DNA from 2 places in the Rouxiella chamberiensis genome. Region 1 is predicted to be linked to the other one. Evidence: predicted binding sites of a transcription regulator. Region 1 holds the regulator's gene; the other holds the start of a gene.

What was found. Region 1 encodes sigma-54, which starts transcription at its own class of promoters, with help from an activator protein. Its sites were predicted from a motif close to GTTGGCACANNTTTCGCTNT; they were not measured.
Region 2: glnA (glutamate--ammonia ligase) is a predicted target of sigma-54. The motif match lies at 1,866-1,885, and genes of this name have one in related genera.

The regions. Positions count from the first base shown of each region.
Region 1 is NZ_CP114058.1:3,283,133-3,286,555, reverse strand. Features, by position in the region: gene rapZ (RNase adapter RapZ) at 1-329, opposite strand, end outside; gene ptsN (PTS IIA-like nitrogen regulatory protein PtsN) at 375-845, opposite strand; gene hpf (ribosome hibernation promoting factor) at 967-1,254, opposite strand; gene rpoN (RNA polymerase factor sigma-54) at 1,278-2,711, opposite strand; gene lptB (LPS export ABC transporter ATP-binding protein) at 2,778-3,423, opposite strand, start outside.
Region 2 is NZ_CP114058.1:3,664,529-3,667,951, reverse strand. Features, by position in the region: partial or broken gene glnL (nitrogen regulation protein NR(II)) at 1-108, opposite strand, end outside; gene glnA (glutamate--ammonia ligase) at 327-1,736, opposite strand; gene typA (ribosome-dependent GTPase TypA) at 2,166-3,423, shown strand, end outside.

The sequences.
Region 1 (3,423 bases):
AGATTCTTGCTGGAAAGAGGGTGCAAACGCCGCGTGTCGCTGTAGCGACGGATGAGCGTATTGCGATCGGCATCCAGGAACAGCAGCTGTGGCGAGAAGCTGTCCGGAAGCTGGGTCATGGCATGTTCGTAAACTTCAGGCGTTTCCGGCATATTGCGAACGTCAATGCTGACGGCGGCCGAGGTATTGCGTTCAGCCAGCTCGCGAGCCAGCTGGGGCAATAACACCACCGGCAGATTGTCGACGCAATAAAAGCCCATATCTTCCAGCGCACGCAGGGCGACGGACTTTCCAGAACCGGAACGGCCGCTGACTATCATCAGCACCATGAGTTTCTTACTCCTTCGTTAAATCAATCGTCTATTTTCAGCGATTTACTCGTCTTCGGTCATTATCTGGTAAAGCTCTTCGTCACTTTGCGCACTTCGCAGGCGACGGCATACCGCTTTGTCGGCCAGCTTTTTCGCCACCAGCGACAGGGTATGTAAATGGGTTTTACATTGATCCGCAGGAACCAGCAAGGCAAAAAGCAGGTCAACCGGCTGATTATCCACGGCATCGAATGCAATGGGCTGCTCGAGCTGGATAAAAACGCCGACCGCGCGCAGTGTGTCCTCTTCAAGTTTTCCATGAGGGATTGCAATCCCAGCACCGATCCCGGTACTGCCCATGCGTTCACGGGTCAGAACGGCATCGAAAATCACCTGCGGCGCGAGGTTCAGCTGTTTGGCTGCCAGTTCGCTAATGATCTCCAGTGCGCGTTTCTTGCTGGCGCAATGGACGTTGCTTTTCGTGCATTCGGCGTTTAACACCGAAGTCAGCTGCAGTGCTGTATCGTTAATCATCTCATTTTCACTTTGGCGTCTGCCTTAAAGATTTAACGGCTCGCTTTTTACCCGTCGTGTGTGAAGCAGGGGCTTCGGAAACGTTGGGTAAAAACACGAGCCGATATAAAGGTCTTAAGGATCAGTGCTGTTTCAGTTTGTCTTTGTGTTTGTTCAGTTGGCGAGCCAGTTTATCAACCAACCCGTCGATAGCGGCGTACATGTCCTGATGCTCCGAGGTGGCATGCAACTCGCCTCCGTTCACGTGCAGCGTGGCTTCGGCCACCTGCTGCACTCTTTCGACACTCAATATTATATAAACCTGATTGATTCGGTCAAAGTACTGCTCGAGTTTGGCAAACTTTGCGTTCACGAATTCTCTGAGAGGTTCGGTAATATCTACGTGATGTCCGGTAATGTTGAGTTGCATAATGTCTTCCTTCTCTGTTGAGGTCAAACCAACTGTTTGCGCTGGTTTGAAGGCGGGATTGACAAAGACTCTCGGTATTTTGCTACAGTGCGTCGCGCCACCATAATGCCTTGATCCGATAGCATAGTGGCTAACTTGCTGTCGCTCAGAGGTTTGACGGGGTTTTCCGCCGCGATTAATTTCCTGACCAGTGCCCGGATAGCCGTGGATGAAGCTTCACCCCCGCTGTCCGTACTCACATGACTGGAGAAGAAATACTTAAGTTCGAAAATGCCCCGTGGACTGTGCAGAAACTTCTGCGTCGTCACGCGGGAGATGGTCGATTCGTGCATGTCCACGGCACTGGCAATATCGGCCAGCACCATAGGTTTCATATACTCTTCACCGAGATCAAAGAATGCCTGCTGCTGTTCAACAATACAACGCGTTACCTTCAATAACGTCTCGTTGCGACTTTCCAGACTCTTTATCAGCCATTTGGCTTCCTGCAAATTACTGCGGATAAATTGCCCGTCGCTATCGTTGCGCACTGAATTTCCCATTGCAGCGTACTGCTGGTTTATCTTCAGGCGTGGAATGCTGTCGGAATTCAGCTCTACCGTCCAGATTTTGCCGACCTTGCGCACCAGCACGTCGGGGATCACGTATTCGGATTCGCCGGTGTTGATGGACTGGCCAGGTCTGGGATCCAGAGACTGAATCAGCTGCATCGCTCCCTTAAGTGTATCTTCTTTTAGGCGAGTTGAACGCATTAGTGCGCGAAAATCGTGATTGGCGAGCAGATCGAGATGTTCGCCGACGATCAACCGCGCTTCGGTCAGAAAAGCGGTCTCGGGAATGTATTGGGAAAGCTGAATCAGCAGGCAGTCGCGCAGATCCTTGGCGGCAACGCCCACAGGGTCAAACCGCTGAACGCGTTTAAGCACTGCCTCGACCTCGTCCATGCTGACGTCTTCGTCGCCGATGCTTTCGAGAATATCATCGAGAGAAATGGTCAGATAACCGGTGTCATCGACGGCATCGACAATAGAGGTAGCGATTGCGCGATCGGTTTCGGTAAACGGCGTCAGCTCGACCTGCCACATCAGGTAGTCTTGCAGCGTCTGGGTCGTTTCACCCTGATAAACCGGCAGCTCGTCATCGCTGTAATCGTTGCCGGTGCCGGACGGCGTGCCTGCGGTGTAGATTTCGTCCCACGTGGCATCGAGCGGCAGCTCCTCGGGCATGTCTTTCTGCTCGAGGGCTTCGCGGGTGTCCAGCGCCTCGCTTTCGGTCGCTTCTTTGGCGTCTACTTCATCATGCAGATCGGATTGCTCCAGCAGCGGGTTGCTCTCCAGTGCCAATTGTATCTCTTGCTGGAGTTCAAGCGTGGACAGCTGCAGCAGACGAATTGCCTGCTGGAGTTGCGGTGTCATTGCCAGTTGCTGGCTGAGCCTGAGTTGCAAACCTTGCTTCATATCTTGATTTCAATTCCGTTACGACAAATTAGCGGAGTATCTACTTTTAAAGACCGAAAGCCTCAATTAAAGACGGAAAGCCTCGCCTAGATAGACGCGTTTAACCTGTTCATTCTGCATGACTTCTTCCGGCGTGCCGTGGGCAATCATATGGCCCTGGCTCACAATGTAGGCGCGTTCGCAGACATCCAGCGTTTCGCGCACATTGTGGTCGGTAATCAGCACGCCAAGCCCGCTGTCGCGCAGATGTTCGATGATCTTCTTGATATCGATAACCGAAATCGGGTCGACACCGGCAAAAGGTTCATCGAGCAGGATGAATTTTGGATTGGCGGCGAGCGCACGGGCAATCTCCACGCGGCGACGTTCACCCCCGGACAGCGACTGCCCGAGGCTGTCGCGCAGGTGCGAGATATGGAACTCTTCCATCAGCTCGTTGGCGCGAGCGACGCGCTGCTCTTTGTCGAGATCGTCTCTTATCTCCAGCACGGCCATGAGATTGTTGTACACGCTCAAACGACGGAAGATGGAGGCTTCCTGCGGCAGATAGCCGATTCCGCGACGCGCACGGGTATGCAGCGGCAGCAGGCTGATGTCTTCGTCGTCAACGACAATGCGACCCGCGTCGCGCTGCACAATGCCCACCACCATATAGAAAGTGGTGGTTTTACCGGCGCCGTTTGGACCCAAAAGTCCGACGATTTCACCTGAC
Region 2 (3,423 bases), 380 kb from region 1:
AGCCGCCGGATTGGCGTAATGCACGGCCAACTCGTCGTCCAACAGCAGAACGCTGTTGATAAGAGAATTGAGGATCTGCCCAGCATCGGGCAGCTTGCCAGTTGCCATACAGCAGTCTCCCGCACCTGATTGGTGCATTTAAACCGCGACCCGTAAACGCTTCGGATCAGAGGTGTCACACAGGAAAGAGGCGTGGAGAAAAAAGCCCATCCGGAGATGGGCTGAAATTTTCCACGGCAACAAAAAATATCTCGATATTTTTGTTCCGCACTGCCGCAACCCGAAAGCGGCGACAGTACAGAGCGTAAAGCCCGGACTACGCGTGATTAGACGCTGTAGTACAGTTCGAACTCTACCGGGTGTGGCGTCATGCGAATGCGGTCGTTTTCTTCAGTGCGCAGTGCGATGTAGGCATCGATTGCGTCATTGGTGAATACGCCACCACGAGTCAGGAACTCACGGTCGGCATCCAGTTCTTTCAACGCTTCTTCCAGAGAACCTGCAACCTGTGGGATCTCTGCCGCTTCTTCTGGTGGCAGGTGGTACAGGTCTTTGTCCATGGCATCGCCAGGGTGGATTTTGTTGATGATACCGTCAAGGCCGGCCATCAGCAGGGCAGCAAACGCCAGGTACGGGTTAGCCGCTGGATCCGGGAAGCGCGCTTCGATACGCATCGCTTTCGGGCTTGAAACGTGTGGAATACGGATAGAAGCAGAACGGTTACGCGCGGAGTAAGCCAGCATAACAGGGGCTTCGTAGCCTGGGACCAGACGCTTGTAGGAGTTGGTGGTCGGGTTCGCGTAGGCGTTTATCGCTTTGGCGTGCTTGATGATACCACCGATATAGTACAGCGCAGTTTCGGACAGGCCGCCGTATTTGTCGCCGGAGAACAGGTTGTTACCGTCTTTGGACAGAGACATGTGGCAGTGCATGCCTGAACCGTTGTCGCCAAACATTGGTTTTGGCATAAAGGTCGCGGTTTTGCCAAATGCGTGAGCCACGTTGTGAACCACGTATTTGTAGATCTGGATTTCGTCGGCTTTCTTGGTCAGGGTGTTGAAGCGGGTTGCCACTTCGTTCTGACCTGCGGTTGCCACTTCGTGGTGGTGAGCTTCAACAACCAGGCCCATTTCTTCCATGGTCAGACACATGGTAGAACGCAGGTCCTGAGAGGAGTCGACCGGAGGAACCGGGAAGTAACCGCCTTTGACAGCAGGACGGTGGCCCTTGTTGCCGCCTTCGTATTTGGTGCCGGTGTTCCATGCGCCTTCGATATCGTCGATGGCAACGTGGGAACCCGCGATGCTGCTGCCGAAGCGCACATCATCAAACAGGAAGAACTCTGGCTCAGGTCCGAACAGAACGGTGTCTGCGATACCGGAGGTTTTCAGGAAGTCTTCAGCACGTTTAGCCGTTGAACGCGGGTCGCGGTCGTAACCTTGCAGAGTGTTAGGTTCGACGATGTCGCAACGGATTATCAAGGTTGACTCTTCAAAGAACGGGTCAAGCACCGCTGTGCTCGGATCTGGCATCAATACCATGTCCGAGTCATTGATGGTTTTCCAGCCGCCGATGGAAGAACCATCGAACATTTTACCATCTTCAAAGAAGTCCGGGCTCACCTGGTGAGATGGAATGGTAACGTGCTGTTCTTTACCCTTGGTGTCAGTGAAGCGCAGGTCGATGAATTTGACTTCATTTTCCTTGATAATCGCAAAAACGTGTTCAGCGGACATACTAGTTCTCCCGAATTTCTCATTATGTGTTCGTCGTGGAACGAATAAACAAACATTGTTGAAAATGGCGTGTGGCTTAAACAGCTTTTATAGTGGCTCTGATAAGACTCTTTTCACCCTGAATAAGTAATAGCGAAATCTGTGCCAACTTTGTCAAAAGGGCACGATTGCCATTCTGCGCGGGTTGTATGGTTATTGAGTATGCACCATAACGGGATTAATGCACTATTTTGGTTCAATAACGCGCACGTGGTGAACCATTTTGGTGCACCATTTTGGGTCATGGCGACTTTTGCACCGAGAAAGGGATCGTAAAGTAACCATACAGAAGTTGTTTCGAAGAGAATCTTGTGAACTTGTTTAGAACCTAGCCTAATACGTGTACAATAGCGCGCTATTTCTATATTTCTAAATGCCTGAGGCAAAGCTGTGATCGAAAATTTGCGTAACATCGCCATTATTGCCCACGTTGACCATGGTAAAACTACCCTGGTTGATAAGCTGCTACAGCAATCCGGTACCTTCGGAGAGCGTGTGGAAGCCACCGAACGCGTAATGGACTCCAACGATTTGGAGAAAGAGCGTGGGATTACCATCCTCGCAAAAAACACCGCCATTAATTGGAAAGACTACCGCATCAACATCGTTGATACCCCGGGACACGCCGACTTCGGCGGCGAGGTAGAGCGTGTGATGTCAATGGTCGACTCGGTGCTGCTGGTTGTGGATGCAATGGATGGCCCTATGCCGCAAACCCGCTTCGTGACCAAAAAAGCATTCGCCAATGGTCTGAAGCCGATCGTGGTAATCAACAAGGTCGACCGCCCTGGCGCGCGTCCTGACTGGGTTGTAGACCAGGTATTCGACCTGTTCGTTAACCTTGATGCTACCGATGAGCAGCTTGATTTCCCTATCATCTATGCATCTGCACTGATGGGTATCGCGGGTACCGACCATAACGATATGGCCGAAGACATGACTCCGCTGTACCAGGCAATCGTTGACCACGTATCTGCTCCGCAGGTTGAAGTAGAAGCACCATTCCAGATGCAGATTTCCCAGCTGGACTACAACAACTATGTTGGCGTTATCGGCATCGGCCGCATCAAGCGCGGAACCGTCAAGCCTAACCAGCAGATCACCATCATCGATAGCGAAGGCAAAACTCGTAACGGTAAAGTCGGTAAAGTTCTGACCCACATGGGTCTTGAGCGTATCGAAGCGAACATCGCCGAAGCGGGCGACATCATCGCCATCACCGGTCTGGGCGAGCTGAACATCTCCGACACCATCTGTGATCCACAGAACGTCGAAGCGCTGCCGGCCCTGAGCGTTGATGAACCAACCGTAACCATGTACTTCAACGTCAACACCTCTCCGTTCTGTGGTAAAGAAGGCAAGTTCGTGACTTCACGTCAGATCCTTGACCGTCTGAACAAAGAGCTGGTGCACAACGTGGCACTGCGTGTTGAAGAAACCGAAGACTCCGACGCATTCCGTGTTTCAGGCCGTGGTGAACTTCACCTGTCGGTTCTGATCGAAAACATGCGTCGTGAAGGTTTCGAACTGGCCGTTTCTCGTCCTAAAGTTATCAACCGTAAAATCGATGGCCGCATGCAGGAGCCGTTCGAAAACGTGACTTTGGATATCGAAGAACAGCACCAGGGTTCAGTCATGCAAGCCATGG